DNA from 2 places in the Sporomusa aerivorans genome. Region 1 is predicted to be linked to the other one. Evidence: riboswitches for the same ligand, from Rfam matches in the RefSeq annotation. Region 1 holds a riboswitch; the other holds the start of a gene.
The links. Region 1 has a riboswitch for molybdenum cofactor ahead of SATMO3_RS10365 (sigma-54-dependent Fis family transcriptional regulator). Riboswitches for the same ligand answer to the same signal wherever they lie in the genome.
Positions count from the first base shown of each region.

Region 2: linked by a shared signal. The riboswitch ahead of SATMO3_RS14770 (aldehyde ferredoxin oxidoreductase family protein) and the one ahead of SATMO3_RS10365 (sigma-54-dependent Fis family transcriptional regulator) in region 1 are both predicted to bind molybdenum cofactor.

Region 1 covers NZ_CP156926.1:2,262,024-2,265,831, forward strand. Annotated here, with positions in the region: gene SATMO3_RS10355 (chloride channel protein) at 1-487, shown strand, start outside; gene thiW (energy coupling factor transporter S component ThiW) at 572-1,078, shown strand; molybdenum cofactor riboswitch at 1,254-1,369, shown strand; gene SATMO3_RS10365 (sigma-54-dependent Fis family transcriptional regulator) at 1,556-3,589, shown strand.
Region 2 covers NZ_CP156926.1:3,130,803-3,134,610, reverse strand. Annotated here, with positions in the region: gene SATMO3_RS14770 (aldehyde ferredoxin oxidoreductase family protein) at 26-1,747, opposite strand; molybdenum cofactor riboswitch at 1,790-1,898, opposite strand; gene moaA (GTP 3',8-cyclase MoaA) at 1,969-2,949, opposite strand; gene mobB (molybdopterin-guanine dinucleotide biosynthesis protein B) at 2,956-3,459, opposite strand; gene SATMO3_RS14755 (metal-dependent hydrolase) at 3,643-3,808, shown strand, end outside.

The sequences.
Region 1 (3,808 bases):
CCAAAACTTAGCCGCGACTGCTTTTTTCTGGAAAACAGTAACAACCGGCATAACGCTTGGCTGCGGTGGAACAGGGGGCATTATCACTCCCGTTATTGTTGTCGGGGCGGCAACCGGCAATTTGTTCGGGCAGATTTTAGGAAGCCTCGATGTGTCCGTTTATTCCGCCATTGGTATGGCGGCTTTACTGGCTGGAGCTGTAAATACTCCGGTAGCGGCTGTGATTATGAGTGCCGAGCTTTTTGGCGGTGAAGTGCTGCCGTATACTGCGGTGAGTTGTTTAATCAGTTATTTAGTCGCCGGGCACCGAAGTGTCTACCCCAGTCAAATAATTTTTTCCGGTAAGGTTCCCTTTCTGTGTGATGACGAGGGGAAAACAGTTAGATGCGCCCGGCGTGAGGCCAAAAAGGCATTTTTAGCAATTAATGCTAAAATCAATGCAGGAAGATGTTGTAACAAAGAGAATACAGACAGCAGGGACAGGTAACTTTTAGCTGTCATTGCGTATGGGCATAGTAACGCTTTAGAAAAAAGAGGATAAGCAAATTCCCGGAAAGGAAGTTTGGACAATATGCAAATTAGGAAACTGGCGTATACCGCTATCTTTATGGCTGTTGGCGTATTATCGGCGCATTTGGTTTATATTCCGGTGGGTGTCGCTAAGTGCTTTCCGTTACAGCATGTAATTAACATCCTGCTGGCTGTACTTTTAGGCACGCGATATTCCGTTTCAGCCGCATTCGGCATTGCTTTACTGCGTAATATTTTGGGCACTGGCTCCGTTCTGGCCTTTCCCGGAAGTATGGTAGGGGCGGCTCTGGCTGGCATGATGTATCAAAGAACGCATAGCATCTGGGGCGCCATTATTGGTGAAGTCGTTGGAACCGGCATTTTCGGCGCATTACTGGCCTATCCTATAGCTAAATATTTTATTGGCTCATCAGCCGGAGGGTTCTTCTTTATTGTTCCTTTTATGGTCAGCACAGTAGGCGGTAGTATTATTGCCTACGTATTGTATAAAACAGCCATTCCGGCAGTACTTACCAAAAAACTTAATATTGGCGACAGGGCTGATTAATTTCGGACGGTGGCTTGTTTTCAGAAAGCTTTCTAATTTGCAGAAATAGAAAGCTTTTTTTGTTTGGCTTACTAAGGAAAAAAGTAATTTAAATTAATTACAAAAATATGGAAAGGTATTTGGAAAATGCAGGATTTTACGACTAAGTAACGAATATATATAAAACAATAAATAGAATATTCAGTAACTCCAAATCTGAGGGTCTAATGGAAACTATGACCATCAGATCGATGGGTTTTCCGGGAAACCGGACGACCTCCCGCTGCGGAAAGGAGTCAGTGCATGATGGAGACAGGGCGCTCATCCTTCTGGCGTGTCCTGTTTTTTCTTTATCCTGATAGAAAGTAAAGTATAACTTTTGCCTGGATAAGGGCTACATCGGCCTCGCTCTTTAGATCTTTTTCGCGCGTATGTTATTTTTTCACAGTCGCACCTTGTTGAGTAAATTTAAGACAGGCAGGTGTTTTTTTTGTGACTATGTATGCTGAGAATAATTTTGATGGCACGCTGGCCGGATGGCTAAGGTTTACGTCACCGCTAAAAAATAAGGATAAAAACTATAAGTATGCCGTTAGACGAGATATATTGGAATCATGGATACGATGCCGTGAGGCCAAGGTGAGCCCGACTGATAATCGCATACATCTTCAGCTCGAATACACTAGCCTTCAGGTTATGTTGCGGCAGAATCAGGAACTTATCAGAATTGCTAAGCCTTTTATGGAAAACCTGTATAAGATTGTAACCGGTTCCGGTTTTGTAGTTTGCCTGACAGATGTACGCGGATATATTATGGAGATATTGGGAGACAAAGACACTTTGCTTAACCCGATAACAGTCAGTTTTTTTCAGGGGGCAAGCTGGAGTGAGGAAGAGGCTGGCACCAACGCCATTGGTACAGCTCTGGTAATAAAGAGGCCCATACAGGTATCAGGTTCGGAACACTATTGCCGCAAACACCACTGTCTGACTTGTTCCGCCGCCCCCATTCTCGATGCGCAGGGAAATCTTCTGGGGATTCTCGATGTTTCCGGGGAATCTACGGCCGCGCATCTGCATACGCTGGGAATGGTTGTTGCAGCTGCTGAGGCGATTATGGCTCAACTAGGCATCCGCAAAAAGAATAATGAACTAAAAGTAATTAATCACCGCCTGACAAATATATTTAACACAATGTCCGATGGTGTGATTCTGGTTGATAATAACGGTGTTATCAGCGAACTAAATCCTGTCGCCCAAAAGATACTTGATGCTGATTTGGGTAAACCGGAAGTCAAGCCGGGGGTTCAGGTGGAGAGCATCTTGGGGACGAAACAAACCTTTATTCGCAGAATGCTGAAATGTAAAGAATCCTGTCTTGATGTGGAAATTATGCTTGATACCGGTCAGGGGCTTAGTCATTGCCTGGCCTCAGGGGAACCGGTTACCGATGAACAAGGCTTTGTTACCGGCGGTGTTATTATCCTGCGGCCGATAAAACAGATTCAGAGCTTAGTTAACCGCTTTATCGGGCATTATGGGACACTGCAGTTTAGTGACATTATCGGTGAAAGCAAGGCTATATTGGAAGCTATCCGGATAGCCTCGCTGGCTGCGACAACGATGGCGAATGTTTTGCTCCAGGGGGAAAGCGGCACTGGCAAAGAGATTTTTGCCCAGGCTATTCATAATCGCAGTGACCGGCGCGCCGGTCCCTTTATTGCCGTTAACTGCGGGGCTATACCGCGGGAACTGATTGGCAGTGAACTGTTTGGCTACGGCGATGGTGCCTTCACCGGCGCCAAACGTGGCGGCAAGCCGGGAAAATTCGAACTGGCCTGCGGCGGAACCCTGTTTTTGGATGAAATTGGCGATATGCCGCTAGAACAACAGGTCGCCTTATTACGGGTATTACAGGAACGAAAGGTAAACAGAATCGGATGTGATAAAGTAATTCCCATTGATGTGCGTGTCATTTGCGCTACAAATAAGCACTTAATGAAAGAAGTGGAAAAAGGAACGTTCCGTAAAGATCTGTATTACCGGCTGGATGTTATCTCCATTACCATACCGCCTTTAAGGGAACGCCCGGAAGATATTGTCCCCTTGTTTAATCATTTTCTGGAAAAGTTAGATAAACAGTCCCGGAGACTTGTCGTTAGTCCGGAAGTCATTGAACGGCTTGTACGCTATAGCTGGCCGGGTAATGTACGTGAACTGCAGAATGTAGTGGAGCGGATTGTGAGCCTGACAGAAGGTCAGCTTATAACGCTGGCAAATTTGCCGCAGGATATCTGTAACCGGCAACCGGCGAGTGTAGCAGGCATAGTTGCAAACAGTCCGGATGATACGCGGCCGGAATCTGTCTGCAGGCGGGAACAGCGCCGGGTTTACCTGGCGGAAAACGAACGCCAGGAAATTGTGGCTCTGCTATCCAGTCACCGGGGCAATGTCAGTTTGACGGCCAAGTCCATGGGGGTGTCGCGTAATACCTTATACCGGAAAATGAAGCAGTACGCTATCTACAACTAAAGCATAAAGTGTCCCACAAGTGTCACATAAAAGTGACACTTGTGGGACACTTAACGGAGCAGATTACATAATTTTGAAGAATCAACTGGACAAAGGCCGGTTGATTCTTCCTTTTTTTTTGATATACTGTGAAATTTTTCTGATTAATTAGAGGCTCTGCGGCTCGTGCTTTGACAGTATACTTGATGGGACCGTATTTTTTATTTATGTAGGATTCGC
Region 2 (3,808 bases), 870 kb from region 1:
AGTCGGGCTCACAGCCAAGAAAAGTTTAAAAGTTAAATACTTGCTTGAGTTCTTCTTTACTGATGTCAAAGACCACATTATGAGGCTTGAGCGGTTCATGCCGGAAAAAGTCAGGCAAATCATCAGAATCGTCGCCAAAGCCAGCCGCTTTGTTAAAAGCCCGTTCATCGCGAAGCACTTCTTTACCCATTTCCAGATAGTCATTAAGTGTATAATTCCAGCCATAGCGGGCATTACACATTTCAACTATGCCTTCCATCCCTTCAGGAATATCCAGGATTGCAAAAGCTACAAACAGGCAGAGACCGGTAGCATCGATAAAGGAAGTGGCTATTTGGAAATTACGGGACAGATCTACTTGACCCTCAGCTGCCAAAGGATCTGTTTTGCCACTGATACCAAGAATATTAGTAGCTACAACATAGCCGGCAGTATGGTCAGCCCCCATCGTAGTTGTTGCATAGGTCACACCCACGCCTTTAACGGCGCGAGGATCATAAGCCGGAATACCCTGTCCTTTGACTGCCGGGACACGGCTTACACCATACACTTTACCGGTAACAGTCGCGCCAGCGCCTAAAATGCGTCCAAGCGGCGTTGCTTTGCCCATCTCATGAATCAGTTCAATTGCCGCTTTACTGTCACCGAACTTTGCTACACCGGCTTCCATGGCCACACCCAGAGTTACAGCCATCTCAATGGTGTCTACGCCATAATCGTCGCACAGCCGGTTCATATAAGCAATATCGTCCAGATTGTTGATACCGAGATCAGCGCCAAAACCCCAGCAGGTTTCATACTCCAGGCCGCCGGTAATCATTTTTCCGTCTTTATCTTTATAGGTTTGTGAACAGCGGATGATGCAACCGGGCGAGCAGGCGTGAGTCGGATTGGCACCCCTGGCTTTGATGGTCTCATACATAGTTTCGCCGCTAATATCATTAGCGCCTTCAAAACGTCCCTCTGTAAAGTTTCTGGTCGGTAAACCACCGGCTTCGTTTAATATATTGACAAGTACGTTGGTGCCATAGGTCGGCAGGCCTTGACCGGTAACAGCATGGGTAGTAAGGGCTTTTGCCAGTTTCTTCGCGCCGGCCCGGAATGCCTCTTCGTTAACAAAAGGTATATTGGCTGCACCGGCATCATCAACGACAATCGCTTTTAAGCCTTTGCTGCCCATGACTGCCCCCAGACCGCCGCGGCCGGCCTGACGGGTAGGTTCTCCATCCTGGTCGGTTGCTCCGATACAGGCGGAAGCCATTTTGTTCTCGCCGGCAGTACCGATAGTGGCGATACCGGCTTTAGCGCCGTATTTTTGCTGCAGTTTGGCAGAAGCATCGTAAATGTTAAGTCCTTTCAGTTCGGGGCATTCCTCTAATTTTATCCCGTCTTTTGTAACTACTATTGTGTACATTTTATCGTCTGATGCTGTATCTTCAACAATAATGGCCGTTACGCCGCAACGGCCCAGCTTATGGCCGATAAAACCGCCTACATTACTTTCCTTGATAGTTCCGGTCAGCGGGCTCTTGGCGCCAAAAGACATCCGGCCGGCGTTGGGGGCAAAAGTGCCGGTTAGAAAGCCCGGTGCAAGAACTAGTTTGTTGAGCCTGCCAAGTGCATGGGCATTGGCATCCACTTCGGTTTTTACTATGCGGGAGGTAAGTGCCCGCCCAGCCAAGCCTTTGTACTGTTCGCCCGCTTCTTTGGTTACTGCCAGAGTGGCCATGTTAACACGGTAAAACACAAAAATCTCCTCCTTAATTATGTTTAGAAAAACAAAAAAAGAAAGTCTGCACACAGACTTCCTTTGCGTAAGGCAGGCATGAAAATTACTCTCCATGCCCTTTGGTCAATACTTCCGTTACGGAAACACTGACTCGGAACTCATCTTAGTAATACATATTCTCCTAGATGTCAAATATTCCTTCTCTTTTTTTAAAAAAAGGGAGTGAAAATTTCAAAAAGTCATCCGCCAATTTGCGACATTTTGCGAAAAAATGTTGTTTGGCTGTCAGAACTTGCCAATGTATGTCCCTGAGGTTTTTCCGCAATTGTATTGTAAAACAATCGGGCAATCTCGTCATCGGTTGCACCGCTCCTAAGTGCCGCCTTAATATCAATCTCCTGGTTGGATAATAAACAGGGCTTAAACTTGCCATCGGCAGTCAGACGGATACGGTTGCAAACGCTACAGAAGTGCTCGGAAATTGGCGTTATAAACCCGAATGATCCTTTAGCCTGCGGCAAATAGAAGTATTTAGCCGGTCCATTACCGCGAATATCAAGTGTAGGCTTCAGACTTCCCCGGCCGAAAGAGTTAATTGTTGTTTTAATCTCATCGATACTTGGCCCACGGCCGACCTGATTTTCACCTATCGGCATATATTCAATAAAGCGAACCGAAACCGGCTCGCGATGTACCAAATCGACGAAATAGGCAATATCTTGCTCAGTTACTATATTAGTAAGCACAACATTAAGCTTGACAGGTGTTAACCCTGCCTGCAAAGCGGCTTCAATCCCTTGGAGCGTATCGTTAAGATTGCCGCCTCGGGTAATGCTGCAAAATTGTTTTGGGTTAATTGTATCTAAACTAATATTTACTCTGGTTAAACCCGCCTCTTTGAGTTGGACAGCCATTCCGGCCAATAAACTGCCATTTGTTGTCATAGACAGATCAGTTATCAGCTTTAATCCGGCAATATTGCGAATAAATTCCACAATACCACGCCGGACCAGCGGTTCGCCGCCGGTAAGCCGGACCCGGCTTACTCCCTGTTGGCCGACAATACTAATTACCCGCAGAAATTCTTCGTAGGAGAGAATTTCATCATGCTTTAACAATTTCACGCCTTGTTCGGGCATACAATAAACACAGCGAAAATTGCATAGGTCAGTTACCGAAACCCGCAGATAGTTTATTTGCCGGTTATGTCCGTCATGCATAAATAATCAGTCCTTTAAATTAGCGTTATTTAGCACTTTATGTTCTAAAAAATCTGCCATAGCGGCTACATCATCAAGCGCATAGTGAGGCACACCTTCATAAAGCGCGGTATCTGCCACCACCGCTAAAAGCTCAGGCTTAGAACCAAGCGGCAAATGCCCTGCCGCCTGGCGAAACACTTCTATCTTGGGTTTGTTTTCCGCTTTATAGCCTTCTGTAATTATTATATCTACATTGTCAATGCTGCTAACAATCTGGTCAAGAGGCAGTTCCTGGTCAGTCTTTCTAATCATAGCCACTTTATGCGGGGATGCCAGATAAACGACCTCGGCTCCGGCCTGCGCGTGCCGCCAGGTATCTTTTCCCGGCCTATCAAATTCAAAATCGCTGTGATGGTGTTTTATTACCGCTATTTTATAACCACGCTTTTTAAGCTCGGTAATTAGTTTCTCCAGATATGTGGTTTTGCCGCTATTTGAACGTCCTACTACAGATAATATCGGGATCATTTTCAGTCGCCCCTTTTGCCGGTAGAAATGATTGATATTTTTAAAAATTCTCCATTTTTACCGATTAACCTTCCTGGCAAATCATTATACTTTACTTTTTTCCTGACCAGGCAGGATTTTTTTATGGTTAATCGGAAAAATACTATATTAAATTCAATTGATTCTTTTTGGAGGTGTATCACTATGACTACTTTAACCTTTTATGGCCATGCATGTTTTTCTCTGACTAACGGCACTGCCACTTTGCTGTTTGACCCGTTTTTAACCGGCAATCCCCTGGCAACTGCCAAGGCTGACGAAGTTGAATGCAACTACATCCTTGTCAGCCACGGGCACGGGGATCACCTTG